DNA from 4 places in the Pseudoalteromonas sp. NEC-BIFX-2020_015 genome. Region 1 is predicted to be linked to each of the others. Evidence: predicted binding sites of a transcription regulator. Region 1 holds the regulator's gene; each other region holds the start of a gene.

Region 1 (7,850 bases):
ACCACCTGATAATTCTGAAGGCATAAGATCTTGTGCGCCACGCAAGCCCACAGCCTGCAACTTCATTAATACAACAAGGCGAATTAAATCTTCACTTAAGCGGGTATGTTCTCGTAGTGGAAACGCGATATTGTCAAACACTGACATATCGGTAAACAATGCTCCACTTTGAAATAACATGCTCATTTTGGTTCGCGCAGCATAAAGCTCTTTACGCGACATGGTCGGGATATTATCGCCTTCAAACAAAATAGTGCCATTATCTGGTTTTAACTGACCGCCAATCAAACGTAGCATCGTCGTTTTACCAATGCCGCTAGGGCCCATAATCGCCGTTATTTTGCCTTTTGGAACACTGAAACTCATATTTTTATATATGCTTCTGTTGCCCCGTGAAAAGCTCACATCCTTGATTTCTACTATTGGTTGCGACAAGTCGCTCTCCATTACTATTTTCCTAGTTTTGCTATTTTAAGGGTTTTTCCACCAAGATGGAAAAAACAAATCGTAAAATTTTGTAATATTTCATGTAAAAGTAACCTAGCTTACATATTCACCTCTAAATACCTCCTTACTACGTTACTTTTAAAGGCAAATCTAACAAGTTGACCTGATTCTTTTATTTATACTTTCAGGTTCGCTTTTGTTACTATTTGCAGCCATCTCATTTTGAATAATTGGCGTAAAATAATGGTGACATCATTTGTCATTTTAATTCTGGGTTTTGCAGCTCTGGTCTGGAGTGCTGATCGCTTTGTTTACGGTGCTGCTGCATTAGCTAAAAACTTAGGGATCCCTACTTTAATTATCGGTTTAACGGTTGTTGCAATGGGCTCATCCGCACCTGAAATGATGGTGTCTGCCTCTGCTGCACTCGCGGGTAAAACAGACACAGCTGTGGGTAATGCCGTAGGGTCAAATATCACCAATATTCTTTTAGTACTTGGCATTACAGCATTATTCAGACCTTTATGTGTTTCTTCAACAACTTTAAAGCGTGAAATGCCCCTTGTGCTGTTAGTGTCAGTTGCTGCTTGGTATATTTTTTCTGATAACTATTTTTCATTTTTTGAAGGTATTGCGCTAATCATTGGCTTTGTTATATTTATTGTCGGTCTTATTTTTGTATCTATTCGAGCAAAAAACGAAGCAGATGACCCGTTTGTAAGCGAAGCATGTGAAGATGTGCCTGACAATGTAACAACTAAGTCGGCGCTTTTTTGGTTAGTCATTGGCATGATATTACTGCCAATCAGTTCGCATTTTTTAGTTGGTTCAGCCGTTGACATAGCACAGTACTTTGGTTTGAGTGACTTAGTTATCGGTCTAACAATTATTGCCATTGGTACAAGCTTGCCAGAACTTGCAGCATGTATTGCTGGGGTCCTTAAAAAAGAAGATGACTTAGCTTTAGGTAATATCGTTGGTTCAAACTTATTTAACATATTAGCCGTATTGCCACTGGCTGGTATTATAAACCCATCGATCATTGACCCTTCAGCAGCAAACCGCGATGCATTAATAATGATTGGTGCAACCATCGCATTAATTGCCATGTCCTTGAGTTTTAGAGGGTCACGACGTATTACTCGAGTAGAAGGTGGCATATTACTGATCTCATTTTTAGTATACCAAGGTTATATTTTCAGCCAAGTTGCTTAATGCACCTCATAAAATGGATAACACAATGACGCAGTTAAATTTTATTGAACAAGGTAAACGAGTCCTTGAAATAGAACGCCAAGCCCTTGCTGATATTGCTCAATACCTTGATCATAATTTTAATCAAGCCTGCCAACTAATGTATCAATGCAGCGGTCGGATTATTGTCGTAGGCATGGGTAAATCTGGCCATATTGGTAATAAAATAGCGGCAACGTTAGCCAGCACAGGTACCCCTGCTTTTTTTGTACATCCAGGAGAGGCAAGCCACGGCGATTTAGGTATGATCACACGTGATGATGTGGTTATTCTTATCTCTAATTCAGGTGAAACCAGTGAAGTATTAAACATTATCCCGGTCATAAAGCGCCTTGGTGCAAAAATGATCGCAATGACCGGCAATCCTGACTCATCAATGGCTACATGGGCTGATGTTCACGTATGCGTTAAAGTAAGCCAAGAAGCATGCCCGCTTGGCCTTGCCCCAACAGCAAGCACAACAGCCACGCTTGCTATGGGGGATGCAATGGCAGTTGCCCTACTGGAAACGCGAGGTTTTACTGCTGACGACTTTGCACTATCACACCCTGGTGGAAGTTTAGGCAAACGCTTATTGCTGTGCTTAAAAGATATTATGCATACTGGCAATACAACGCCTATCATCAAAGACACGCAATGTATTAAAGACGCGTTAATTGAAATGTCGGCTAAAGGCTTGGGCATGACCGCTATAGTTGATAATTCGGGTCAACTTGCTGGCTTGTTCACAGATGGTGATTTGCGCCGAATTTTAGAGCAACGAATTGATATTCACAGTACTTTAATTAGTCACGTAATGACCCGTTCTTGCACAACCGCTACAGCCGATATGCTAGCAGCCGAGGCGCTTAATATCATGGAGAATAAACGCATTAATGGCTTAATTGTCATTGATGAAAATCACCACCCTATTGGCGCACTTAACATGCAAGATTTGCTAAAAGCAGGAGTTTTATAATGCAATTTGCAGACTTATACCAACCACTTTCAGACGATGCGCAAACCCGCGCCAAAAAAGTTAAATTACTTATTTGTGATATTGACGGGGTATTCTCTGATGGCCGTATTTATCTTGGTAACCAAGGTGAAGAACTAAAAGCCTTCAATACTAAAGACGGTTTTGGTATCAAAGCGCTTATCAATAGTGGTTTTGAAGTAGCCGTGATCACAGGCCGCCATTCACAGATAGTTCAGCAACGAATGACTAGCCTAACTGTACCGCATATCTACCAAGGCCAAGAAAACAAGTTGCACGCTTATCAAGAGCTAAAAGATAAACTCCAGTTAAGTGACGAACAAATTGCCTATATCGGCGATGACGGTCCTGATTTACCGGTTATGGAACTGGTTGGCTTTGCAGTTGCTGTAAATGACGCACACCCGCTAATTAAGCGACTATCACATTACACAACAATGCTACCCGGTGGCTTTGGTGCAGTACGCGAGCTAACTGACCTATTAATGCTAGTTAATGGAAAACCATTGACCAGTGAAGGGACTAGCTCATGAATAGTGCGCGTTTAATATTAAGCGTATTATTTATAGGTTTTATGGCGTGGTTGTGGCTCCCGTACTTTAGCCAAACAACGACCACGGTAAAAAATCAAGAAGATGTGATAGCAAAACCTGATTATACCGCGGTCGAATTAAAGCAAACCGCATTTGATGAGCAAGGTAAAATTAGCCACAAAGTAACCGCAGCAAAAATGGAACTTTATCAGCAGTTAGGATTTACTTACTTTGAAAAGCCTATTTTTACTTTATATAATCAACAGCAAACGTGGCAAATCAATGCGCAAGAAGCCACATTATATGAAAATAACCAGTTGATTTTAGAAGGCAATGTTGTTGCTAAAAATCTCACAAACAACGCAATGATTAAGCATATTAATGCCGATAATATCTTGGTTGATATTGAACAACAAACCATGAGTTCAGAACAGCCTGTTGAATTAATCGGACCAAATTTAAAGACCACCGGACGCGGCCTTAGAGCCGACTTAAAAGCCGAAGTGGTAGAACTTATTAACCATACGCGAACCATATATTATGACCAATAAATTTGCTCACTTACTTGTAATACCTAGCTTGTTCATTGCCCTTTCAAGCTTTGCTGAAGGTACTCTTCCACTTGCAGAACAAGTATCGATAAGCGCTGATAAACAGCTTGCACAGCTGAAAAAAAATGTCGGTATTTTTGAAAAAAACGTAGAGATAATCCATGGTAATCGTCGTATCACAGCTGATCACCTAGAAGTGCACAAACGTGAAGATTTAGGTGATAATAAGCAGCTGCTTGTTGCCACTGGAAGCCCTGCATACTTTGAAGAAAAACAAACAGATGGCACAATTATGAGCGCCAGCGCCAATGAGGTTCGTTACGATGTTGATAAACGCTATTTAACTTTAATCGGTAACGCCCAAGTCACTCAAGCAGGTCAAAAGATTAATGCCAAAAGTATTACATACGACATGGACCAACAATTAATTAGCGCTGAAAAAGATGAAAATTCAGACGAACGAGTGCATACAATATTAGTCCCAGTAAACACTAAAAAAGATAACGAAAAAGGTCAGCCATGAGCACATTAAAAGCTGAGTTTTTAGCAAAAAGTTATAAAGGCCGCCAAGTAGTAAAAAATGTAGGCTTAGAAGTCAGCGCTGGCAGCATTGTTGGCTTACTTGGCCCTAATGGCGCAGGCAAAACCACCACTTTTTACATGATTGTAGGATTAGTGCCAAGCGACAAAGGTCAAATAAGCATAGATGATAACGACATCACCTTATTGCCAATGCACAGCCGTGCACGTTTAGGGATTGGCTATTTACCGCAAGAATCTTCGATATTTCGCAAACTGACCGTTTACCAAAACCTGATGGCGATACTCGAAACCCGTAAAGAGCTAAATAAACAAGCTCGTGAAGAAGCGCTTGATGGCTTACTTGATGAATTTAGCATTCAGCACATCCGTGATAGTCAAGGTATGGCATTATCTGGTGGTGAACGCCGTCGCGTTGAAATTGCTCGCGCTTTAGCCGCAAACCCTAAATTTATCCTGTTAGATGAGCCTTTTGCTGGCGTTGATCCTATTTCGGTGTTAGATATAAAGAAGATTATTGAACATCTTAAAAACCGTGGGATAGGCGTACTTATTACCGACCACAATGTACGAGAAACCCTTGATGTTTGTGAAAAAGCCTACATAGTTTCTCATGGGGAGTTAATTGCATCAGGCACTCCTGAGCATGTACTTGCCGACCAAACAGTCCGCGACGTTTATTTGGGTGAGCAATTTAGGCTATAAAGCCACGCCCGGCTAAGGTTCTGCTAGACTTAATTATGACAACAATAAAAGGATTGTTAGAGATACATGAGGCAATCACTCCAGCTGCGCATGGGCCAGCAACTTACAATGACACCACAACTACAACAAGCTATTCGTTTGTTGCAGTTGAGCACATTAGATCTTCAACAAGAGATCCAAGAAGCACTAGATAGCAATCCATTACTTGAGGTCGATGAAAATGACTTTGGTGATGAATCAGGTGGTAAGAACGAACAAAAACAAGATACTGATGATCAAACTGTCAGTGCCTCTGCTGATGACACGCCAAGTGAATACGAACAAGAAAGCAGTGAAGCGCTAGCAAAAGATACCGTAAGCGACGAAATGGCGATGGATGTTACATGGGATGAATACATGAGCGCCGCACCAAGCTCTTCATCAGGGCCAATGCCTGAAGATGAATCTATTTATCAAGGCGCTTCATCTGAAACCCTCCACGATCACCTTATGTGGCAACTACAGCTGACACATTTTAGTCCGACTGACGAAGCTATCGCGATAGCCATTGTCGAAGCGGTTGATGACTCAGGTATTCTTACATTAAGCTGTGAAGACATTGCTGAAAGCCTAAACAAAGGTAATAACGAAGAAGAAATTGAACTTGATGAAGTTCAAGCGGTATTAAAGCGTATTCAGTTATTTGATCCGGTCGGTATTGCTGCACGCAGCCTACCTGAATGTTTATGTATTCAGCTAAATCAATTTGATCCTGCAACGCCTTGGATTAGCGAAACAAAAATGATTTTAACTGATCATATCGATTTATTAGCTAGTCGCGACTATCGTACTTTGATGAAAAAGACTAAGCTAAAGGAAGATGAACTAAAAGAAGTAATGACACTCATCCACAGCCTTAATCCAAAGCCTGCGGATACCATAGTTCGAGAAGAGTCAGAGTACGTTATTCCCGACGTGTCAGTGAAAAAAATTAAAGGCCGCTGGGTGGTAGAGCTCAACCCTGATAGCATGCCAAAAATTAGAGTTAACAGCCAATATGCGGCGATGTCGCGCTCTGTAAAATCGAGCACTGACAGCCAATTTATTCGCTCTCATTTACAAGAAGCTAAATGGTTTATAAAAAGCCTAGAAAGTCGTAATGACACATTACTCAAAGTAACGAACTGCATTGTTAAACAGCAGCAAGGTTTTTTTGAGCATGGCCCCGAGGCTATGCGACCTATGGTATTAAACGATGTTGCTGAAATGGTTGAAATGCATGAATCAACAATCTCCCGGGTAACAACCCAGAAGTACATGCATACACCACGTGGTATTTTTGAGTTAAAGTATTTTTTCTCAAGCCATGTCAGTACCGAAAATGGCGGAGAATGCTCATCGACAGCAATTCGTGCACTCATAAAAAAATTGATTGCAGCAGAAAACTCAGCTAAACCATTGAGTGATAGTAAAATTGCAGATATATTGGCAGAGCAAGGTATCAAAGTAGCTAGACGAACAATAGCAAAGTACCGTGAATCGCTAGCTATTCCACCGTCAAATCAACGTAAAAGCTTGATTTAAGGCGTAAAACCACAAGAAGGAAAATGCTTATGCAACTAAATTTAACTGGTCGTCACGTAGAAATTACTGATTCATTAAGAGACTATGTAAACAATAAGTTTGCGAAGCTTGAGAGGCATTTTGATCACATCAACAATGTCCATGTTATTCTTGACGTAGAAAAGCTCAACCAAAAAGCAGAAGCAACATTACATGTCAGTGGCGCAGAGCTATTTGCCTCAACGCAGCACCAGGACATGTATGCCGCGATTGACGGGCTCATCGATAAACTCGACCGTCAAGTTATCAAACACAAAGAGAAGCACGCTCGACACTAACACTATGAAACTAAGTTCACTTACTTGTCAGGACTGCAGTAAAGCTGCGGTCCTTTTTAATAGCAAAAAACGTATCCTCGAATTTATCAGCCAATTGGCTCATGAACGGCTTCCTCACTTATCACAACAAGACATATTGAGTGCTCTATTAAATAGAGAAAAATTAGGTAGTACAGGTATTGGCCGTGGTATCGCGATCCCGCATGGTCGCATGAGTGGCGCACAAGAACCACTCGCTTTAATTTTAGTAAGCGAACAACCAATCAATTTTGATGCCATTGATAATCGCCCCGTCGATATTTTTGTTGCACTCATCGTACCTGATGGTGACAGTGAACTTCATTTAAAGACGTTAGCTACAATTGCTGATAAACTCAACGACAAAGAGTTTTGTAAACAAATACGTAGCGCAAAAACAGACCAAGATCTATATCAAGTCATTGTTGAACAGTCGTAGTTAAAAGAAGGAGAGTTTACATGGAATTAATTATCATCAGTGGGCGCTCAGGGTCAGGTAAATCTGTCGCTTTGCGTGTATTAGAAGACCTTGGCTATTATTGTGTTGATAATATCCCTGTAAACTTATTACCGTCGTTAGTACGCAGTGTATCTGATAACTACGATAAGATTGCCGTCAGTATTGATGTGCGTAACTTACCCAAAGAACAGCAAGAGTTTAATGATATTCTTGAGTATCTTCCGGGGTTTGCAAACCCAACTCTATTTTATCTAGACAGTGACGACCAAACGCTCATTAAGCGCTTTTCTGAAACACGCCGTTTACACCCACTTTCTTTAGATTCACTGCCACTTGATTTAGCCATTAAACAAGAAAAAGTGCTATTAGATGTACTCATTACCCGCGCCGACTTTATTCTTGATACAACCGATTTAAGTGTCCACCAGCTGGCTGAATCAATTCGCGAAAAAATCTTAGGCAAAAAAGATAAAAAACTGATCATTA
Region 2 (7,850 bases), on a different contig from region 1:
GGGTTGCAGCAAACGAGGGAGCTAAATAAGTGTTTTCATTTAGTGGTTGGGTGTTTGCTGCACCGCTAAAGTAACCATGGTTGGGTGGTTACTTATATTGAACTGCGCCGCCAAGTGCTAGCTTTTTACCATAACGGTTAAGTTTAGCGAGCATTTTTGCTTTGCGATTGGTTGGTTTTACGGCAACATGCGTTGCTGCATTTTCATTTAATGTATTTACTGGGTTCATTACTTTGCTCCGGGTTATGTCTGTTTTGACAACAGGGCTATTCTGACGCTTAATTGCACAAAAATAAAACGATAAAAATTGGGGTGGTCGGATAGAAATAACTAATCTGAATATATTTTTTTAACGTGCAGTTCAGATTTTATGATCTGTGATAACTGCATGGTTATGAAGGTTGGGTGGTATTTTTGGTCTGTATTTAAAGGGTTTTAATTTTATTTTTTATTTTTTATGCATTGTGAAATAGAAAAAGTGACTAATTATTCAGATTAATTTATCTTTTGTTAATGTGTTTTTTTAAATAGGTGGGTAGATTGGTATTACGATGTTGATAATTATTAAACCAAGTACAAATAAAAATCATAAAAAAGTATGTGATTGGTTACTCCATGAGTGCAATCAACGACAAATAAGTACTGAAATAATATATACCACGGGAAATTTTCATCCAGATTGCAAAAAAATAACTGAACGCGCGGAATATTATCAACGTGCAGTGGTGGTTGGAGGGGATGGTACACTCAATTTAGCTGTTAATGCACTTATGGGACTTTCGTGTTCGTTGGCGTTATTACCATTAGGTACAGGGAATGATTTTTCACGAGGCTTTGGCTGCTCTGATAAAGAGTGGCGCACGGCGGTTTTTAGTCAAGGTGATGTCAAAATAGATGTTGGGCAAATAAATGACCGTTATTTTGTCAATATTGCAGGGGTTGGTTTTGACGCTCATGTTGTCAAAGCATTGCAGACAAAACCTGCTTGGTCCTCGCTTGGTTATAGCTTGGCAGGATTTAAATATCTATTAGGTTATAAAGGTACGCATATCACCAGTGATTTTTCAGGGCGTGAGTATGCGTATAAAAATCTAATCACTGTATTTGCGAACCATCGTTATTTTGGTGGTGGCTTGGCTATTGCACCTAAGGCACGATTGAACAGTGGTTACTTGGAATGCTATGCCATGCCTGCGCGTGGGTTGTTGGGCAACCTATATAGTTTTATGCGTTTATTACTACGCAATCACCATACAATGACAGGACTTGAGTATCAACGCGTGACGGTTGCAACCATTAATACACCTAATTTACCTATTGAAGCCGATGGCGAGTTGATTGGTGTAACACCTGCTTCTATTCAAGTGCACCCACGAGCCCTACGTTTTTGTGTGCCAACGTGTACCTCTATACAGTTAGAGATAAAAAAAGTATGCAGTTAAAAATAAAAAAAGCGCCTAACAAGTAGGCGCTTTGGGGTTAGTTACGTTTAAAACGTATTCTAACCGGGGATGGAGCTTTTTTGCTGCAATGACCGCGCTGCAAAAAATGCTTTAATTCGTTTTGTTGGGGTTAGTACAATGGCGTTACCTACCAGCACTAAACTAAAGCCTATAAACGTATTCGTTTGCCAGATAAACCCTTCAAATAATGTGCTCAGTGCAACGGCAACTAAAGGAAATAATACAATCACATAACTGGCGCGTTCTGGGCCTATGTTTCTTAGTAATGCAAAGTAACAAGCAAATGCGATAACAGTGCCAAATACAGATAAATAAACTAATGAATACCAATAGCTTGCAGGTGCCGACAAGCTAAACTGAGCATCGCTAATAATGACGTAAAATAATAGCCCAATCGCGCTATATAGCATGCCCCACGCATTACCTTGCATAACACCTATTTGCTGGTGAGAATTGCGAACACTGACCATATTCCCTAATGAAGCCACAAAGGTACCACTTAGAGCAAGTAGTAACCCGACCAACACCCCGTTACTCAAGTCGAACTGCTGTAACTGTGGCCAAAACAAGCAAATGATACCTAAAACACCTAAAATAGCGCCGCTGTAAATACGTTTGGCGATAGGTTTACCAAAGAATAAGCGGGTATTAACAATATTCATTATGAGCAGCATTGAAAAAGCAATGGATGTCATGGCTGACGTTAAGTAATTTTGTGCCCAGTAAAGAACCAAATAATTAAGTCCAAAATTACACAGCGCTAATAAAACAAAAAAACCATGGTCTCGGCGGGTGTAATTCATAGGGAGTTTTTTTACGCCCACCCACATCCACATCAAAATAGCTGCAAGGCTAAAGCGATAGAATAGCGAAACTTCAACGGCGATGTCACCTAATTGAAATTCAATAGCGAGCCACGTAGAGCCCCAAATCAAAACGGTGAGAGTGTACAGCGCGATACTTTTCATGGCCTTGGTCCAAGTGTGAAGATGAAGTGTTCATTTTAGTTCGCTTCTGTATACTTAACATATACAGAAAACTATAAATGCAACCTATACAGATTTGGGGTGCTTTGAGTGAAAGGTAAATGCAATGTCGTTAGTGATCAGTAAAACTAATCATGATTTTTTATACCAGCAAGTCATGCAACTTGTTCGCGATTTAAGTGAACAGGGCACACTGCTCCCTGGTGAGAAACTTCCTTCATTACGCAAAATGGCCGAAAAACTCAATGTGAGCATCCCGACTGTAAAATTGGCTTATCAGTCTCTTGAGGCACAAGGTCTTGTTGAAGCGCGGGAAAAGTCTGGTTACTTTTTAAAAACAGTTAATACACAACTTGCTCGGCCTAAACGGGTAAAGCTGAGTCGCGCGCCTGTATCAGTTAATATGCAGGTGTTAATTGAGCAAGTATACGATGCAATCCATCAAGCGAATGTGGTGCCTTTTGGTATTGCAAACCCTGTTGCGGCAGCCCCAACCGATAAAATGCTTAGCCGGACCATGCGTCGGGTAATGTCGATTGCAGGGAGTCGTGCAATAAACTATGGGGCGATGGATGGTTTTGCGCCGCTTAAAAAGCAGTTGATCCATCGTTATTTAGATTTTGGTATTGGGGTTGATAGCCATGAATTAGTGATCACCAATGGCGCACAAGAGGCTCTAGCGATCGCGTTAAAATGTGCGACAATGCCGGGAGATGTGATTGCGATCGAGTCACCTTGTTATTTTGGGATCATTGAATTGATCGAGAGTTTAGGCCTTAAAGCGCTGGAGATCCCGCTATGTCCTGATGATGGGATCTGGCTTGATGATCTGAACCAAGCTTTGCAAGATCACGATATTAAAGCCTGTGTGTTTTCAACTTCGATCAACAATCCGGTTGGCAGCTTTATGCCGGATCATAAGCGTAAACAATTAGTTGAGCTATTAGAATCACAAGATGTAGTGCTTATTGAAGATGATGTGTACGGCGATTTGCATTTTACTCCCGAGCGAGGCATACCTGCACAAGCGTATTCAAAAAAGGGGCTCGTGTTAACGTGTTCTTCGTTTTCAAAAACAGCGGCTCCGAGTTATCGGGTTGGTTGGTTAATTGCGGGAAAGTTTGCAGCGCGCGCAAGGCGTTATAAACGAGCACTAAGCTGCTCAACATCTTTAATTAATCAATGGACGTTATATGAGTTTGTGGCCAGTGGTGATTATGAGCGTAACTTAAAATTACTTAGGCAGCGTCTGCGTACCAATAAAGAGCGGATGATTTGGTGTTTGCAGCAAGCTTTTCCTGCCACGGCACGTATTAGTGATCCGCAAGGTGGCTGCGTGGTCTGGGTTGATTTAGGGCCAAGCTTTGACAGTATTAAGCTATTTCAACTTGCGCTAGAGAATGGTATTAGTATTACACCGGGTTATATATTTTCGGCAACGAATAAGTATCGCAGCTGTATACGGTTAAGTTATGGCTTGCCTTGGAATGAACGAGTCGAGCAAGCAATTATTAAACTTGGTGAGTTAATACATTTAGCTAAAAAGTAAAAAAGCAGCACGTTTAAAAGAGTGCTGCTAAAGGGATATCAAATTGTTATATGAGTTTAGTTGTTTTGTTTGTAGCTAAATAATTGATAATTTTTTAGCTCTGGTACTAATTTAACAAGTTGCTGCTCTTGCGCTGCAATCGTTGAAAAATTATCACATAATGCATCAGCACGTTTTTCTAGTGCGTTTGCTTGCAGTTCTACCTTTTCTTCTATTTGTGCACCCATATTTTCCATACGCTGTTCAAAGGCTTGCATATCGCCGCCGGCACCCATTAACTCAGACCCTAATGCCATCAAAATACTGCCCATTGATTGCATCATTGCTGATTCAACGGCACTTTCAATTTGTTCATCAAAATGGCTTTCAAAATTTTCGCCAAAGTCATTGAAACTTTGCTGGCCCATTACAAAGGCACCTTGTTGATAAAAGGTATTTTCTACCTCAACCTGAATCTCTGCCATTAGGTCATTAATACTGTCTAGACCTTGGATGTTAAATGCATTGGCGACTTCTTCAATTGCAACGCCGGCAATTTTTACACCTTCAAGTGCAATGTTAGCAACTTCAGGTAGCTGGCCTCGTAGGCTGTCTGAGTAGTCGCTGATTGCTTGACGCTGCTGGTCATCTAATGCCAATGTTTGGCCATCAACAATGAGCTCGCCATTGTTAGTGAAAGTCATGGTGTGATCGTTAGCGGTAAAAATTTCGAGTTCGTTTGGTTTAATGCGAACATCATTTTGAAACTCTACTTTGCACGAATCGCCGCTAAATGAAATATGCGAGTCGTTATCATTGTGCGCCATTGCCCCTGTGGCAATAAATAAAGAACCTACTAAAAGTAATTTTTTCATTTTTATATCCTGCTAATGTGTTGATTATAACGAATGCTTACTTAGTTGTTATCAAGTTTGATGCCAAAAAAAATTAATATTAATAATCATGTTGTTAGGGTGTTTTCTTTGTTTTTTGATTGGTCTATTAAATGATAAAAACACTAATTTTTAGTCAAAATCACTAAAAAATTTATAAGCATAAATAATGTTTATCGTTTCGATAAAAAAGTCTCACTTTCCAGAATTCAAATTTAACGCTATTTATTCACATTACTGACATAACATCATTTTAGAATGGGTTGTGGCTTTACTTTGGTGCGCTTCACTATGTTGAATAAGCGCACTAAACATTTTAATTTTACCAATGGCAGTGATAAAAATCCTACATTGGTCTCAAACACTTTATGGAGTGGGTTGTGGGTAAGACATTTAGTTACGATGCGCTAGATGACGCTTTTGTTGAAGACGAGTACGAAATGGTTGGGCGTAATCAACACGACAAGAATAAGCAAAAGGTGAAGAAAAAGTTGGAAGACTACCTGGAGCAAAAACGCTTGCGTAAAAACTTAGGTGATGATGACTTTGATGAGTACATGAATCACTAAGCAACAGTTTAAAATAAAGAGGCGTATGCCTCTTTATTGCTTTTAGTTTTTAAGTGCTTTAATGATCGTGCTTTCGATTTGTTGCGGCTTGGTAAAAGGAGCGAAACGTTTAATAGGTTCGCCATTGCGGCCGATTAAAAATTTTGTGAAATTCCATTTTATTTTACGGCTCAAAAACCCTGGTAAGGCTGATTTTAAGTGTCTAAACACGGGGTGTGCATGTTCGCCGTTTACATCCACTTTGCCCATCATCACAAAATCAACGCCATAATTAATTAAACAGCCTTGCTCGATATCCTTAGCATTTCCAGGTTCTTGTTGACCAAATTGATTACATGGAAAACCAATAATCACCAATCCTTGCTCGGCGTATTTTGCATGCAATTGTTGCAGGCCTTCGTATTGCGGTGTAAAGCCACATTTGCTGGCGGTATTAATAATTAAAACTACTTTGCCTTCAAGGCTGCTAAAATCAAATGTTTGGCCCTGTAAGTTTGTGGCTGAAAGTTGGTGAAAGTCGTTCATAATACTCACTTTATTATTGTTGTTTGGTAAATTCTATCCTGAGTTGTGGCAGACATACAGCTTAAATCTAGCTTTGCTCGATTTTTTACTTAGCCCACTCAGTTACAAACCTCGCGCCGCGATTAAATCGCCTTTGGATTGAACGAATTTTAATCTGAAAAGGTCAACACGCCCTAAAACTTGTGAGTAAATATTCAATCAATAAACGTACTCTATACGGCATTAAATCTTTGCGTGGGTATACTAACCAAGATGCATTATCAGTGACTTGAAATTCATCAAGCAGCGTTACTAATTGGCCTTGTTGCACGTATTGCTCAACAATATCGCAAGCTAAGTGGGCAATCCCTAATCCACCCAATGTTGCACTGAGTAATGCGCGTGGATGATTACTGCGCCAGTTTCCAGTAATTTTTACTTCTTTGATTTCGCCATTAAAATTAAATCGCCAGCGTTTACCCATTGCCACTAAGCAATTATGTTTAGTGAGCTGGTGAGGTGTTGTAGGAGCGGGGTTTTGTTGTAAATAGTCAGGGCTTGCAACGAGCGTCATGATGCGAGGGCATAGTGGTCTCGCGATTAAATTCGAGTCTTGCATACGCCCAAAACGAATGGCTAAATCAAAACCTTCTTCTACGAGGTCAACGTTGCGATTATTAAAGTCCATATCGACTTCCACGTCAGGGTAGCGTTTTACGAATTCAACAATTTTGGGTGCTACATTAGTTGCGACAAATTCCCCCGCGCCGGTAATGCGAATAAGGCCTTTGGGTCTGCGTTGTTCGCCTTGTAATTGATTATTAGCGTCTATAAGTTCTTGTTTTATGGCTTTGAGTTTAACTGCGTATTCACGCCCTGCGTCAGTTAAGCTTATTTTACGGGTGGTACGTTGAAACAGCACTGAGCCTAAGCGGTTTTCTAATTGTTGTACTTGGCGACTAATATGAGATGTTGACACTTCCATAGCTTTTGCTGCATGGGTAAAGCTGCCATGTTCAACGACATGTAAAAATTCATCAAGGCCTTGCCACATATATTATGTTCTCAAAATATTAAGTAATTATAGTTTATATCATTCATTGTTGCAGCTGTGCAAAAGTGATTGCCTGATCTTAATCTTTAATTTAAACGTTAAAAGTCTACAATCATTTGGTCACCACGCATTATGCATAATCAATTAATGGAGCAAGCATGTTAAATTTTAGTTTTGCAAACCCAACAAAAATTCATTTTGGCGAACAACAAATCGCATTAATTAAAAGTGAGATCCCAACTGACGCAAAAGTACTGGTTACGTATGGCGGCGGCAGCATCAAAAAAAATGGTATTTATGAACAAGTAAGTAATGCGTTAAGTGAGCATACTTGGTTTGAATTTGCAGGTATCGAGCCAAACCCAAGTTATCAAACGTGTATGAAAGCGGTTACTTTAGTTAAAGAGAAACAGATTGACTATATTTTAGCTGTTGGTGGCGGTTCTGTTATTGACGGCAGTAAATTTATTGCTGCAGCGGCAAATTATGAAGGTGAACCGTGGGATATTTTAGCTAAAGGTGGTGAAATTAAGTCAGCGATTTCGTTAGGTGTAGTGCTAACTTTGCCAGCAACGGGGTCTGAGTCAAATACCTTTAGTGTTGTATCTAACCTTGATAGTCATGACAAATTGCCATTTGCTAGCCCATTTGTACAACCGCAATTTGCTGTGCTTGACCCTGCAGTGACTTACTCATTGCCTAAACGCCAAGTAGCTAACGGTATTGTTGATGCGTTTGTTCATACTATGGAACAATACTTAACGTACGATGTAGACGCTAAGTTACAAGATCGTTTTGCTGAAGGTATTTTAATGACCTTACTTGAAGAAGGCCCAAAAGCATTCAGTGAGCC
Region 3 (7,850 bases), on a different contig from region 1:
AAGTCAATTGCTGACTCAAACAAATTTATTGAACAAATGAATAAAGCAGGATAATAATCCTAGGATCTAAAACTATTAAGCCCATTCACTGTAATGGGCTTTTTTATTGTTATTTTTTGTTACTTTTAAAATGTTTTTTAATCGGCTGTTTTTGGTACACTTTTATGCAGTTAAAATTACAAAGCGTAAATAAACAATGAAGGTATACGGTGTTGGTTTAATCATTGCTTCGTGCTTATTGGCCGCGTGTGGTACGCCCAATCAAGTGACCCAGATAACCGCACCAGATGCTGTTATTGCACAATACAAAGAGGGTGATCGTGCTGGTCGCTACCATAATGTATACCCAAAAAAGCAAAATTACCCGACCACCTGCGAAACTGACTGCTACCCTGCTCACCCCGATTTGCTGTGTGAAACGAGCGCTGAAAACTGCCAGTATCAAGGTAGGCAAACACTGCCACAGTTAAATACCAACTACACTGTCCGCTGGCTGGGTCACGCTAGTTTTTCGATCAATACCCCAAACGGTCAGCATGTATTATTTGACCCTGTAAAAGCGCAGTTTGATTCCCCCGTTGATATCGCATTTAAACTTACAGGAGGCATCTACCGTCAGCCTGGCGCTTGGTTAAATGAGCAAGAGTTAGCCAATATTGATGCCGTTATGTATTCACATATCCATTATGATCATTTCAATAAAGCCGATATAGAACTCATAGGTAATAAGCCCTATTACTTAACGCCACTTGGTATGGCGGATAACTTTCCTACAGGTGGTTTTAACATCAGCGAAATGCCGTGGTACTCAAAAACCAATATTGATGACTTAACCATTCACGCAGTACCAGCTCATCATTTTAGTAATAGAGTACTTATTCCCTACATCTACGATGATGACAATAAAGATTCATGGAATGGCTGGTTGTTAAAACAAAATGGTAAAACTTTATTTTTTGCAGGCGACACGGGCTATTCAAAACACTTTCAAGACATTCAGCAAAAATATGGCGATATTGATGTATGCCTAATACCCATCGCTTCTTACTATCATAAAGAAAACGGCAAATGGTATCGCTATGTCCATACCACACCGGAAGACGCGCTAAACGCAGCACAAGAGCTTAATTGTAAAGTTATGATACCGTGGGGCTATGGCAACTCAAGTTGGCAGATGGGCGATCACAGCAGCCATTCTGCGTTACTGCGTTTATTGCATATGTATAAAAAAATGGATTCACAAGTACAGCTATATATTCTTAATGAAGGTGAAAGTGTGCAATTGTAGTCATTAACAAGCTGTAGAGCATTCGACGATATTACTGAGCGAATCAGACAATGTACGTTTTAGCGAAACCACTTAACTTTTCAACGAGGGAAACGACTGCAATGTTTGTCGATTATATTGATACACCGCTAGGGTGTGTTGAATTTAAAGCATCAGATAAAGGCATTACTCAAGTTATATTTTCTGGGGAAATAAAAACCCACGTCATAGCCAGCGATATAACAACTGAGTGTAAAAAACAGTTACATGAGTATTTCGCAAAAGCACGCAAAGAATTTGACCTGCCCCTTGATCCTAAAGGAACAGATTTTCAAAAATCAGTGTGGTACTGCTTATCAAACATTCCCTATGGTGAAGTCGTCACGTATTTAGACATCGCTAAAATGGTGAATAAGCCCAAAGGCTCTCAGGCCGTTGGCGGCGCTAATGGCCGAAATCCTATTAGCTTAATTGTACCGTGCCATAGAGTGATAGGCAGTAATGGCTCACTCACAGGCTATGCAGGAGGAATTGAGCGTAAATTGTGGTTACTCAGCCATGAAGGCTTTGAAGTTAAGCCATCAAAAGAAAGCCAACAACTCGACATTCAAAATGTGATTCATTCACGACAAGCCAAAACCGAGTTTTTAGCTTAACCTCTGCCCTGTTATTATTCACCTTGAAATTACTGAGTTACTTAAACTGTAGGTCGAGATTTATCCCGAAAAAGTAATTACGTTAGCGCCTGCGCGAGGTAAATTCCCACCTATGGTGTTAGCTTTAGTGTCTAAATCTGTTTTAGGTAAAGCTTTATGTGGTTGTCTTTCACCTACAACCAATCTACCCAACCACGCTTGTTCTAATCTGACCGCTTATAGCTTACAACTCTTGTTTTCACCCACTAAAAAGCCGCTGTATCTTACAATACAGCGGCTTTTGAAATCATTATTCTAAATTAATAGATTATGACTTAGGTGCACGACCCGCACGTTTACGTTCGTTTTCTGTAAGGTGACGCTTACGGATACGAATGTTTAGTGGTGTAACTTCAACTAGCTCGTCATCATCGATGAACTCAAGCGCTTGCTCAAGTGAGTAGTTAAGGTGCGGAGAAAGCGTTTGCGCTTCATCTGTACCAGATGCACGTACGTTAGTTAACTGCTTGCCTTTAAGGGCGTTAACTGTAAGGTCGTTATCGCGGTTATGAATACCGATAACCATACCTTCGTATACTTCAACACCGTGACCGATGAATAAACGGCCGCGTTCTTGTAAGTTGAATAATGCGTTAGTAAGTGCTTTACCCGTTGCATTTGCAATCATTACGCCGTTCTTACGAACACCGATGTCGCCACCTTTGTGAGGACCGTAATGATCAAACGTATGGTACATAAGACCAGAACCCGATGTAAGCGTCATGAAATCAGTTTGGAAACCAATTAAACCACGGCTAGGGATCATGAAATCTAAACGCATACGGCCTTTGCCATCTGGAGTCATGTTAGTAAGTTCACCTTTACGTAGGCCAACTTGTTCCATAACAGAACCCTGATGCTCGTCTTGACAGTCAATAGTTACTGTTTCATACGGTTCTTCTAGAACGCCATCAACAGTACGTAAGATAACTTCTGGACGAGAAACAGAAAGCTCGTAACCTTCACGACGCATGTTCTCGATTAAGATACCTAGGTGTAATTCACCACGACCAGAAACACGGAAGCTATCTGGGCTAGCAGTATCTTCAACGCGAAGTGCTACGTTGTGTACTAATTCTTTGTCTAAACGCTCACGGATATTACGTGATGTTACAAACTTACCTTCTTTACCACAGAAAGGTGAGTTATTTACAGAGAATGTCATTGTTACAGTTGGCTCATCAACACTTAGTGGTGGTAATGCTTCAACGTTTCCTGGGAAACAAACTGTATCAGAAATCTTAAGCTCACCAATACCTGTTACAGTTACGATGTTACCAGCGTAAGCTCTATCAGTTTCGATACGCTCAAGACCTAGGTAGCTTTGTACTGCGCCAATTTTACCGTTACGTGTTGTGCCATCAGCACTGATAATAGTAACTTGTTGGTTAGGAGCAACAGAACCACGTTTGATACGACCAATACCAACTACGCCAACATAAGAGTTGTAATCTAGTTGAGAGATCTGCATCTGGAAGTCACCTTCAGGATCTGCATCCGGTGGTGATACTTCGTCAACGATCATCTTGAACATAGGTTCCATGTTGTCTGATGGCTCGTCTAAATCTAGTGTTGCCCAGCCGTTGATAGCTGAAGCGTAGATTACTTTAAAATCTAACTGTTCGTCAGTTGCGCCAAGGTTGTCGAATAAATCAAAGATTTGATCCATAACCCAATCAGGACGTGAACCAGGCTTATCAACTTTATTGATAACAACGATTGGCTTTAAGCCCTGTGCGAATGCCTTTTGCGTAACGAAACGCGTTTGTGGCATTGGACCTTCTTGAGCATCAACAAGTAGTAATACTGAGTCAGCCATCGAAAGTACGCGTTCAACTTCACCGCCAAAATCGGCGTGTCCTGGAGTATCTACGATATTGATATGGTAATCGTTCCATGAGATGGCTGTGTTTTTAGCCAAAATGGTAATACCACGTTCTTTCTCAATGTCGTTTGAGTCCATCACGCGCTCTTCGTTACCGCCGCGTGTTTCTAATGTACCTGATTGCTCAAGTAGTTTGTCAACCAGTGTTGTTTTACCGTGGTCAACGTGCGCGATAATCGCTATATTTCTTAACTTTTCGATGCTCATATATTCACTCAGAGAAATTGAATCTCAATGATCCTGCAGGGGCTTTACGCTCTCACCCGCGTTTTCACGAGATGTCCCAGCATTGGATTTAAAAGGGCGCATATTATCCCCTATAAATGACATGGATGAAAGTTTATCCAATATATATTTCAAAACTTTCTTAATAGTTCCAATAAGTATCTGTTTTATATATGACATTTTTATTAATTTAATTTCTGAATTAACTGTTATTTTGTACATTCATTACATTTCATGCCATATTTTGACAGTATTTTATAAGTAAGTTAGTTTTACAGCTGTGTTTATAATTCATACAAGTCGTACCAAATCCCGTTACGCACCAAAATGATCTTTTCATGCTTCACATTGGTGCAACGCAATAGGTAGCATAACGTAGAACTATATTTTTTAAACTTATAAACAAAGACTTATAAATATGGCACAGAAAACGCTTACTATAAACAAAAGCAATTATGCAGCAAAAATAAAACCCAACAGTTGGAGGACACATGTCACAATCGGTTTTAGATTTTATTAAAGAAAATGACGTTAAGTTCGTTGATTTACGCTTTACTGATACAAAAGGTAAAGAGCAACACGTTTCTATTCCTCATCACCAAGTTGATGAAGATTTCTTTGAAGACGGTAAAATGTTTGACGGTTCTTCAATTGCTGGCTGGAAAGGTATTAATGAATCAGACATGGTATTAATGCCTGTTGCTGAATCAGCTAAGCTAGACCCTTTCACAGAAGAAGCGACATTAATCTTACGTTGTGACGTCGTTGAGCCTGCAACATTACAAGGTTATGAGCGCGACCCGCGTTCAGTTGCTAAACGCGCTGAAGAGTATATGCGTTCTACAGGTATTGCTGATACAGTTTTATTTGGCCCTGAGCCTGAGTTTTTCGTATTTGATGATGTTAAATACAAAACGGATATGTCTGGTTCAATGTACAAAATTGATTCTAAGCAAGCTGCTTGGAATTCAGATAAAGAATATGCAGATGGCAACACAGGTCACCGTCCTGGCGTTAAAGGCGGTTACTTCCCAGTTGCTCCAGTTGATGATTTCCAAGATTGGCGTTCAGCTACGTGTCTCGTTCTAGAAGAAATGGGCCAAGTAGTAGAAGCACATCACCACGAAGTAGCAACCGCTGGTCAAAATGAAATCGCGACTCGCTTTAATACGATGGTAATTAAAGCAGATGAAATCCAAGAGATGAAATATGTTATCCATAACATGGCTCATTTATATGGCAAAACTGCGACTTTTATGCCTAAACCAGTTGTTGGTGACAACGGTTCTGGTATGCATTGTCACCAGTCTTTAGCTAAAGACGGTGTTAACTTATTCGCAGGCGACAAGTATGGCGGTCTTTCTGAAGATGCACTTTACTACATCGGCGGTATTATCAAACACGCTAAAGCAATCAACGCGTTTGCAAATGCGTCGACTAACTCGTACAAGCGTTTAGTACCAGGTTTTGAAGCGCCAGTTATGCTTGCATACTCTGCACGTAACCGTTCTGCATCAATTCGTATTCCAGTGGTTCCGTCTGAAAAAGGTCGTCGTATCGAAGTACGCTTCCCAGATCCAACAGCTAACCCATACCTTGCATTTTCTGCAATGTTAATGGCAGGCCTTGACGGTATCAAAAACAAGATTCACCCTGGCGATGCAATGGATAAAGATTTATACGACTTACCTGCTGAAGAAGCAGCTGAGATCCCAACTGTTGCGGCATCACTTGATGAAGCACTCTGTGCACTTAGCGCAGACCGTGAGTTCTTAACGCAAGGTAACGTATTTACTGATGACTTAATTGATGCTTACATCAAACTTAAGAGTCAGGAAGTTGAAAAGCTTAACATGACAACTCACCCAGTTGAGTTTGAAATGTACTATAGCTGCTAATAACGCTGTAGAGAAAATTATCTAATAGATAATATATATGTGTTCTCAAGGCCCGTTTTACGGGCTTTTTTTATGGTAAATTTGGTCATTATCCACTACAGTTTAATTAGTGCAAAAAATGCAGGACTGTACAGTGAAAAAAACAATTTTATTACTTTTAAGCATGTCTTTAGTTAGTATTAACAGCTACGGCGGTGACAAAAAAATCTACTCGTGGAAAGACAAACATGGCGTACTGGTATTTTCTGACAGCCCTAGAGCAGGAGCCCAAGAAATTAAATTATCAAGCCAAAATTTATCTATGCCCGCTGTTGATATTACCGTGTTAAATGAAGATAAGCCCGCTGCGGTGGTCAACTTTAAAATTGTTATTGCTTCACCCACTAATGAAGAAACTGTCCGTGAAAATACAGGGTCTGTTTACGTTACTAGTAGAATAGTTCCACGCTTTGAGAGCGGTTTTAAAATTCAATTACTCGTTGATGGTGTCGCATTCGCTAAGCCGAGCAACACGGGTACTTTTGCACTTCGTGATGTAAACCGAGGTGAGCACACATTGCAATTGAAACTATTTAACTCCGAAGGTTCTGTGGTCTCGGTTAGTGAAAGCAGCACTTTTTTTATGCATAGGGCATCGTCTTTGTAAGAATAGTGTTTTTTCTACCACGACACATTTCTTGTACGTAACTCTGTGATAAGCTGCTAAATATCATCAACGCACTAAAATGGTGCAACCATGCCCAACAATAATATTTTCCGCCCCGAACTCCTCGCAAGTATTTGGCAAAATCTGACTACGGCCGTTATTTTACTTGATGAACGTTTTACCCTTGTGTACGCCAATGACAGTGCGAGTGAGCTATTAGGCTTAGGCCCTAAACGTATTTTAAAACAATCTTTCGATAGCCTATTTAGTTACCACTCAATTGATTTAAAACGAATAGCGCAATACGCTCTAATTGATGGTGTAGATTGCCACCAGCACAGAGCTGACGTAGTTTTCGTTGATTCTCGCCATGCTAAATTAGCGATTAGTGCACGACGCGTTATGCTGGAAAATGCCTATTATATTTTGCTCGAATGTCGGCAAACGGATGATGAAATCCGCCACGATCAAGCTTCAAATCAAATGCACCAATACCAAGCTGCACGTAACCTAATTAGGGGGCTTGCGCACGAAATAAAAAATCCTTTAGGTGGTATTCGTGGAGCGGCGCAATTATTGCAGTATGAGGTTGATCAGCAAGAACGGGATGAATGCGCTGAGCTAATTATTGAGCAAGCAGATCGCTTGCGAGAACTGGTTGATAGATTACTAGGGCCGAATCAATTACCGCAAAAATCATACGGTAATATTCACCAAACCTTGGAGTCGGTTATCAGGTTAAGTACTCTCGACAACTGTGCCAACATCAGTTTAGAAAAAGATTACGACCCGAGTATACCCGATGTGTTTATTGACCAAGGTAAAATTCAGCAAGTTGTGCTCAATATCGTACGTAATGCGCAGCAAGCATTAGTGAATGGTGGTGTAATCAAAATTAAAACACGCATCAACCAGCGCCAACGACGCCCCGGAAAACCCCCTAAAAAGGCCTTGCAAATACAAATTTCAGACAATGGACCAGGTATCGATCCTAGCATTAAAGAAACGCTATTCTACCCCATGATCACGAATAAAGAAGGTGGTTCTGGCCTAGGCCTTTCGATAGCGCAAACCTTGATCGACCAACACAATGGCTACATCGATTGTGATAGCTGGCCTGGTCATACAGAATTTAATATATATCTGCCGTTTGTAGATTAAGCGGTTTTGGAGCACCTATGAAAACAGTTTGGCTTGTAGATGATGATGCATCAATTCGTTTCGTACTTGAAAA
Region 4 (7,850 bases), on a different contig from region 1:
GAGTTTAGTGAAGACGGAGCGATTCAGGTTCGCCCGCAAGGTGCGCCAGCAAACTTCTTAGAAGTGGTTGATCGCCTTAAGGTCATTAAGGCAAATAACTCTGAACTTGAAAAAGGCAATGATGGCCTGTTTAGACCAAAGCCTGAGTTACTCATTGATGATTTATGTGGGTTTTGTGATATCTCACCAAACGTTAAAGTGATGAGCGGTATGTTAGAGATGTCAAACGTGAATCCCGTACATGAGATGGTGGATATGATAAGCCATCAACGCCAATTTGAATTACAAGTTAAGTTAATGAAAACAGCTGAAGAAATTGACGAACGTCAAACTCAGTTGATGCGCATTGTTTAACCTTATTGAGAGGACACAAAAATGAATCCTGCATTGTGGATCAGTAAAACAGGCTTAGATGCCCAACAAACCGATATTTCGGTGATCTCAAATAACTTAGCCAATGCCAGTACTGTCGGTTATAAAAAGAGCCGAGCGGTGTTTGAAGACTTACTTTATCAAAATATTAACCAGCCGGGTGGTCGTTCATCGCAAGATACAGAAATGCCATCAGGTTTAATGCTTGGTGCGGGTGCTAAGGTTGTTGCCAACCAAAAGAACTTTTCTCAAGGTAATATGTTGACCACTGAAAACTCCTTAGATTGGATGATTTCGGGTCCTGGTTTTTTCGAAATACTACAACCAGATGGCAATATTGCCTATTCGCGAAACGGCCAATTTACGACAGATGAAGATGGTCGAATTGTAACCGCTGGTGCAGGTTTTCCGGTTCAACCTGAAATGAATGTACCTGATGATGCACAGTCCATCACAATTTCGCAAGACGGCGAAGTATCTGTACGTGTTGCAGGGCAGGCTGAGAATGTCGTGATTGGGCAGCTAACAATTAGTGATTTTATTAATCCATCGGGTTTAGAGCCTGTTGGTCAAAACTTATATACAGAGACTGCCGTCAGTGGTGCTCCAGTGCAAGGTAATCCAGGTCTTGAAGGCTTAGGTTCTGTGGTACAAGGCGCATTAGAAACGTCTAATGTTAATGTGACCGAAGAATTGGTTAACTTGATTGAGACGCAGCGTATTTATGAAATGAACTCAAAAGTTATTTCAGCTGTGGATGAAATGATGAGTTATATCAATCAGCAACTTTAATGATTAGGGGCAAAGTGATGCGTAATTTTACCATAACCTTAACGGGTGTATTATTTTTAAGTGGCTGTATGACAAGCCAAAATACTGATGTGGTTCAGGATGACCCTTACTATGCGCCTATGTATCCAGAGCCTGCAACAGAGCAAGTTGTAGCGACAGGTTCACTATTTGATAGTTATTTATCGAATGATCTTTATTCAGATAAAAAAGCACTGCGCACAGGCGATATTATTACGGTGAAACTGCAAGAGTCAACACAGTCATCAAAAGCTGCAAAAACTCAAACTGATAAAACAAGTGACGCAAGTCTTGATCCTGTTGTTGGGTTAGGGGGGTTGCCGGTTAATATTGGTGGCGATAGCATTCAATTTGGCATTGGCAGTGGCTCGTCTTTTAATGGCGATTTAAAATCAAACCAATCAAATAGTTTATTTGGTGATATTTCAGTAAACGTAATGCGTGTGTTACCAAATGGAAATTTAGTGATTCGTGGTGAAAAGTGGCTGACGTTGAATACAGGTGAAGAGTTTATTCGACTCGAAGGGCTTGTGCGTCCACAAGATGTTACTGCAGATAATACAGTTACCTCTAATCGCATTGCTAATGCGAGAATTCAATATTCAGGCAAAGGGCAATTACAAGAGTCTCAAAGTGCGGGTTGGTTAACGCAGTTCTTCAGTAGTGCACTGTTCCCTTTTTAAAGGATCGTTATTATGAATGGCTTTAAAGTATTAATTACTCTTTGCTTATTAGGTTGGCACGCCAATGTTTTTGCAGAGCGTATTAAAGATGTATCAATGGTTGAAGGTGTTCGTTCAAATCAACTCGTAGGGTATGGTTTGGTTGTAGGTTTACCTGGCACTGGTGAGCAAAGCCGATTCACTGAACAAAGCTTTAAAGGTATGTTAAATAGTTTTGGTATTACATTACCAGCTACTTTAAAACCAAAAATTAAAAATGTGGCTGCTGTTGCAGTCCATGCAGAATTGCCCGCATTTAGAAAACCAGGACAAAGAATTGATATTACCGTTTCTTCAATTGGCAGCGCGGGTAGTTTACGTGGTGGTACCTTAATTCAAACCTTTCTAAAAGGGGTTGATGGTAATACGTATGCAATAGCGCAAGGGAGTTTAATTGTTGGTGGACTTGGCGCTGAAGGGGCCGATGGTAGCCGTGTTGTTATAAATACACCCACAGTGGGGCGTATTCCAAATGGTGCGACGGTGGAGCGTGCGATTAAAAGCCCTTTTATGCAAGGCGACTACATTACATTTAATTTAAATCGCCCTGACTTTACAACGGCAAAACGTTTAGAGCAGGTGATAAATGATCTGGTCGGGCCAAATAGCGCAACAGCGATAGATGCCGCATCAATACGTGTAATTGCTCCAAGAGATGCATCGCAACGTGTTTCTTACTTATCAACACTTGAAAATTTAGAGTTTAAGCCTGCTGATACCGCCGCAAAAATCATTGTTAATTCGCGCACTGGTACGATTGTGATTGGCAAAAATGTAAAATTACAACCTGCGGCAATTACTCATGGTGGTTTAACGGTAACAATTGCAGAGCAGCAAAATGTGGCGCAGCCAAACCCACTGGCTGAAGGGGAAACGGTCGTTACTAATCAAAGTATAATAGATGTGAACGAAGATGATTCGCGTGCTTTTGTTTTTAATCCAGGTGTAAGCCTTGATGACTTAGTGCGTGCTATTAATGAAGTGGGCGCAGCACCTGGTGATTTAATGGCCATTTTAGAAGCACTAAAAGAAGCTGGGGCAATAAATGGACAGCTTGTTGTGATTTAACATGTGATCTATTAGTGACATTCACGAATGTCTACATTACCGCCTTCGCGATATTGTAGACATTTGTTTACTGGATAAAAAATCTAGCCGAGGCTAACTTTACTTTGTAACCACCTAGCATACTTGTTTTACTTTCACGCCAACACGCCAACACGCCAACACGCCAACACGCCAACACGCCAATACGCCAACACGCCAACACGCCAATATGATATTTGGCTCAATTATTGCATTGTTAGTAGTATTATTAACTATTGTGTCAAATTGCTGATGGATACTAATCATCTCGATAAACAAAACTTCTTTGATTTAGGGAATCTTGACTCACTTCGTCAAGAGGCCTTAAAGGGCGGGGCTTCGCCTGAAGCGTCTAAAGAAGCGCTGAAAAAAGCAGCGGCACAATTTGAATCTATCTTTACGCAAATGTTGCTTAAAAGTATGCGCAAAGCAAATGAAGCCTTTGAGGATAAAGAAAGTCCATTTAATTCAAGCGGTGTAAAGTTCTTTGAAGAAATGCATGACCAGCAACTATCCGTTGAGCTTTCTTCAAAAGGCTCGCTAGGTTTGGCTGATATTATTGTTCAACAACTCTCCCCAGATACTAAAAACTTTATGCCAGGGTCTGTACTGCGCTCAGTTAATGAGTTTTCAAGTGATAACCGTGCAAACGGTAAAAGTACTGATGCTAGCGTTGACTCAGCCTCTGCCAGTAAAGCGCAAAAGCAGCAAAAACCACAGTTTGAAAATGCTGAAGAGTTTATCTCAAGTGTGTGGGAGCACGCTAAAACAGCCGCAGAAAAAATAGGGTTAAACCCTGCTGTAATGGTTGCACAAGCTGCACTTGAGACTGGCTGGGGTAAACACATTATTAATAAAAGTGATGGTAATAGCTCATTTAATTTATTCAATATTAAGTCAGATAGAAGCTGGCAAGGTGATAAAGCCAGTAAAGTTACACTTGAATTTGAAGAAGGTATGCCTGTTAAAAAACAGGCTAGCTTTAGAGCCTATGACTCAATCAAAGACAGTGTAAATGACTTTGTTGAATTTTTGACGCAAAACCCACGTTATCAAGAAGCCTTACAAAATACCGCAAAACCTGCCGCTTTTTTAGATTCATTACAAAAAGCGGGGTATGCAACCGACCCCAATTATGCCGATAAAATTAAGCAGGTACTTAATCGCACTGAGCTTAAAACATTGGCGGCAACATTGGTTCGCCAAGGAGTAAATTAAAATGTCGTTTAATTTGTTAGACATTGCTAATTCTGGTGTACGTGCTAATACAGAATTACTGCAAACGACCAGCAAGAATATTGCCAATGTAAATACAGTGGGCTATGTGCGCGAGCGTACAGAGCACATGACTATGATCGATAATCAAGTTGGTCGTGGTGATACGTACAGATTACTTAATGAGTTCGCACAAAAACAACTAAATCGCGATACTTCAAATAAAGCATTCTTTGATCAATTTGTTAGCGAAGCTGGCCGAGTAGATACATTATTCTCTCAAGAGTCTAATAGCTTATCTACCAGTATAAACTCCCTTTTTAATAATGTGCAGGAGAGTTTAAATCAGCCCTCTTCAACGGTTGCCCGCTCGCTAGTAATGACTGATGCGCAAAATTTAATTAGTCAAATGGAGCGTTTATCTGGGATCGTATTTGATCAAAAAAATATTGTGAACGAGCAGCTTGAAATATTTTCTGGGGAAGCGAATACGTTAGTACAGAATATCAGCAAGCTTAACAAACAAGTCGCAGCTGTTAATGGGACGCGAAATGCTGCTGATGCAAGTTCCATGTTTAACGAACGTGATCAAGCAATACGCGAGTTATCAGAGTTGGTTGATATTGAAACGTTAGACGGCCCTAATGGTGAAAAACTGGTGTTTATGGGCACAGGAGAAGCACTTGTAATGCAAAGTGGTTCATTTAATTTATTTTCAATGCGCGGTGACCCTGATCCTAACTTTAAAGAACTTCACCTAGATATAAACGACGGCAAAGCTGTGCCGCTTGAAGTTGATGTAGGTAAACTAAAAGGTAAAATTGGTGGACTGCTGGCATTTCGTGATGATGTATTAGTACCAGCACAAAACCAGTTAGGGCAAATGGGACTTGCGATTGCAGATGCATTTAATCAGCAAAATAGGCTTGGAATGGATGGTAATGGTGAGCTAGGTGGCGATATTTTTACTATACCTACAACCGGTGGGTTTGCATATCAAGCTAATACAGGTACAGCGGCAATGACTGCCACATTAGAGCCTGGCAAAGGCAGCGAAATACCTGCAAGTGACTTTGTTATTACTTATACCAGTGCAACGACAGTTGAAATTCAGCCTGTTGATAATAAAGGTGAGCCACTCGGCAGTGCCTCTACGGCTAATATTGTTGGCGGTATTGTTGATTCATCAACGATTACCAGTGGTGAATCGTTTGGTTTGCAGATTAATGTCTCTGGTACGGGAAACGTTGATGATCAATTTCAGATAAAACTGAATGCTCAGGCTGCATCTAGCTTAGAAATGGCAACGAATAGGCCAGAAGATTTAGCATTAGCTGCTCCAATTCGTACCGCAAATGATATTAATAACACCAGTGAAGCGAGTATATCTGTAGGTGATGTGACGAGTATTGACTCCGGTGGTTTTACAGCAACACCGCCAGGGCTGACTAATGGTGATGTTAGTTTAGTTAAAACAGCGAATTTAAACGAGTATACAATTACAGACGGCAGCGGTACGAGTACATTTACAATAACGCCACCGGCTGAGAATATTTTAGCTCAAGCAGGCGCTCCGTTTGATGGTTATGGTTTTGATTTTAATATTGAAGGCACGCCAGCAACAGGTGATACCTTTACATTAGAGTTTAATACAGGTGGCTTTGATGATAACCGTAATGGGTTAAAACTTGCTGAGTTACAAAATGGTGAGTTAGTACGTCAAAATGTTGTCACCACAGCGACAGCAGATAATCATAAGACCTTTAATCAAGCTTATGGGGCTTTAGTAACCGATGTAGGCGTTGTAACTAACCAAGCAAAAACAAATGGTGCAGCCTTTGAAGCGTTAGCAAAACAATCAGAGGCTTGGTATGAATCATTATCAGGGGTTAATCTTGATGAAGAGGCGGCCAATTTACTGCGCTTTCAGCAATCTTATGCAGCGTCAGCTCAGGTGCTTGCGACATCCCGTACTATTTTTGACACTTTACTTGGTGCTACGAGGTAATTATGCGTTTATCAAACAATTTAATGTATCAAAGTAGTGTGAATTCTATTTTGAAAAATCAACAAAATGTCAATAAAGCACAAGAGCAAGTTAATACTCAAAAACGTGTTTTAACTGCCTCAGATGACCCCTCAGCGACTGCGCGTGCATTACTGTATACAGATAAAATTCAAACAAATGAACAATTTAGTAAAAATATTACTATGTTGACCAGTCGTTTAAATATTCAAGAGAGTGTGCTTGAAAATATCAAACTTTCACTTGAAAAAGCACATACATTAGCTATTCAGGCTGGTAATGGTGCATATAGTGATATAGATCGTCAAGGTATTGCAGAAGAAATCAAATCAATTCAAAGTAATGTACATGATTTAATGAATGCTAAAACAGAAGACAATAAGTATATTTTTTCTGGTTACCAAGATAACACGCAAACTTACAGCTTTAATTCTACGTCGAGTAAGTATGAGTACGGCGGTGATCAAGGCCAACATAAGATCAAAGTAGCTGAAGGTGTAGAAATAAAATCCAGCGACAATGGTTTTGATGTGTTTGAAAAAGTAAATGCGCGCTTAAACCTCACATCCAATGATGGTGTTGCAAGCGGTGGGATCACAAGCGCCAAAGTTTATGTAAAAGAACAGGCTGAGTTTGATGCGTTTCACAAAGCGAGTTATAACGCAGATCCAAATGCAGTCGCAGGCGCAAATACATATAATGTGATAACGACCGCGGGGACCCCTAATACATATCAAGTAGAGCAGGGGGGGAACATTATTGAATCAGGTAGCTTTGATAACGGAACAATCAACTTTGCAGGAATGGAAATTGACATTAGTCCTGTAGCGAGTGGGCAAGTGGATTTTACATTAGAAGCCCCTCAAAAAGAGAATATTTTAAATACATTAAGTGATTTAATCGCAGGCTTGACTGACACCACAATTAACCAAGATGATTATGAGCAAGTATTAGCTGATGCAATGACTCAAATTGATAATGCAAAAAATAATGTCTCTTTGACGCAAGCCGGTTTGGGTGGGCGACTTAATACAACGGAAAAGGTAACAGACTCTAACAGCGATCGTGATGTGAATAATAAAGCATCGCGAGCTGACTTAGTTGAACTCGATATGGCCGAAGCCATAACTGAACTCACCAAACAAGAAACTGCATTACAAGCCTCGCAGGCAACATTTGGCCGCTTAGCTAATTTATCACTGTTCGATTATCTATAAAGTACAAAGAGTAAGGCAATCTGTTGCCTTACTCTTATTTTTTCCTTCCTTTAAACTTATATCTTTTATATTTAGACACTTATAGCTTCCTAAAATATTATCTTAGTAAAAAATAGCAGTTGTGATCTCTGCATTATTTGACCATTGAAATCCATTGTATTTAATTTAAAAGTTATTAAATTACAATGGATTAATGTTTTTTATTAAAAAAACTTAAAAAAAAGCTAAAGGATTTTTTGAGTAGACCGATAACTTAATTAACCAAGCAAAGCGTTGAAAATAACAACCACTGCTTAATCCAGTAAGTTTGAGAGTAAATGATAAGTTTACTTCGGGAGAGATATCATGGCTTTATATGTAAATACAAATGTTAGCGCGTTAAACGCACAAAGACAATTAAAC

The links. Region 1 encodes sigma-54, which starts transcription at its own class of promoters, with help from an activator protein. Its sites were predicted from a motif close to GTTGGCACGNNNNTNGNNT; they were not measured.
Region 2: the regulator sigma-54 is predicted to act here: its motif matches at 4,902-4,920, upstream of HH219_RS03315 (YggN family protein).
Region 3: the regulator sigma-54 is predicted to act here: its motif matches at 4,490-4,508, upstream of glnA (glutamate--ammonia ligase).
Region 4: the regulator sigma-54 is predicted to act here: its motif matches at 3,187-3,205, upstream of flgJ (flagellar assembly peptidoglycan hydrolase FlgJ).

What each region holds. Positions count from the first base shown of each region.
Region 1 is NZ_JABCJL010000024.1:26,635-34,484, reverse strand. Features, by position in the region: gene mlaF (phospholipid ABC transporter ATP-binding protein MlaF) at 1-447, opposite strand, end outside; gene HH219_RS16255 (calcium/sodium antiporter) at 691-1,662, shown strand; gene HH219_RS16250 (KpsF/GutQ family sugar-phosphate isomerase) at 1,688-2,659, shown strand; gene kdsC (3-deoxy-manno-octulosonate-8-phosphatase KdsC) at 2,659-3,210, shown strand; gene lptC (LPS export ABC transporter periplasmic protein LptC) at 3,207-3,761, shown strand; gene lptA (lipopolysaccharide transport periplasmic protein LptA) at 3,751-4,284, shown strand; gene lptB (LPS export ABC transporter ATP-binding protein) at 4,281-5,006, shown strand; gene HH219_RS16225 (RNA polymerase factor sigma-54) at 5,073-6,569, shown strand; gene hpf (ribosome hibernation promoting factor) at 6,599-6,886, shown strand; gene HH219_RS16215 (PTS sugar transporter subunit IIA) at 6,891-7,343, shown strand; gene rapZ (RNase adapter RapZ) at 7,364-7,850, shown strand, end outside.
Region 2 is NZ_JABCJL010000003.1:72,022-79,871, reverse strand. Features, by position in the region: gene HH219_RS03335 (hypothetical protein) at 89-229, opposite strand; gene HH219_RS03330 (YegS/Rv2252/BmrU family lipid kinase) at 552-1,442, shown strand; gene HH219_RS03325 (DMT family transporter) at 1,502-2,431, opposite strand; gene HH219_RS03320 (PLP-dependent aminotransferase family protein) at 2,556-3,998, shown strand; gene HH219_RS03315 (YggN family protein) at 4,055-4,852, opposite strand; gene HH219_RS03310 (hypothetical protein) at 5,251-5,439, shown strand; gene HH219_RS03305 (glutathione peroxidase) at 5,482-5,964, opposite strand; gene HH219_RS03300 (LysR family transcriptional regulator) at 6,128-6,997, opposite strand; gene HH219_RS03295 (iron-containing alcohol dehydrogenase) at 7,156-7,850, shown strand, end outside.
Region 3 is NZ_JABCJL010000027.1:22,154-30,003, reverse strand. Features, by position in the region: gene HH219_RS17370 (DUF2959 domain-containing protein) at 1-54, shown strand, start outside; gene HH219_RS17365 (MBL fold metallo-hydrolase) at 197-1,288, shown strand; gene HH219_RS17360 (methylated-DNA--[protein]-cysteine S-methyltransferase) at 1,390-1,923, shown strand; gene typA (translational GTPase TypA) at 2,231-4,054, opposite strand; gene glnA (glutamate--ammonia ligase) at 4,564-5,970, shown strand; gene HH219_RS17345 (DUF4124 domain-containing protein) at 6,104-6,616, shown strand; gene glnL (nitrogen regulation protein NR(II)) at 6,707-7,777, shown strand; gene ntrC (nitrogen regulation protein NR(I)) at 7,795-7,850, shown strand, end outside.
Region 4 is NZ_JABCJL010000008.1:26,047-33,896, forward strand. Features, by position in the region: gene HH219_RS07725 (flagellar basal body rod protein FlgF) at 1-354, shown strand, start outside; gene flgG (flagellar basal-body rod protein FlgG) at 376-1,164, shown strand; gene flgH (flagellar basal body L-ring protein FlgH) at 1,182-1,865, shown strand; gene HH219_RS07740 (flagellar basal body P-ring protein FlgI) at 1,878-2,972, shown strand; gene flgJ (flagellar assembly peptidoglycan hydrolase FlgJ) at 3,243-4,208, shown strand; gene flgK (flagellar hook-associated protein FlgK) at 4,210-6,213, shown strand; gene flgL (flagellar hook-associated protein FlgL) at 6,216-7,448, shown strand; gene HH219_RS07760 (flagellin) at 7,794-7,850, shown strand, end outside.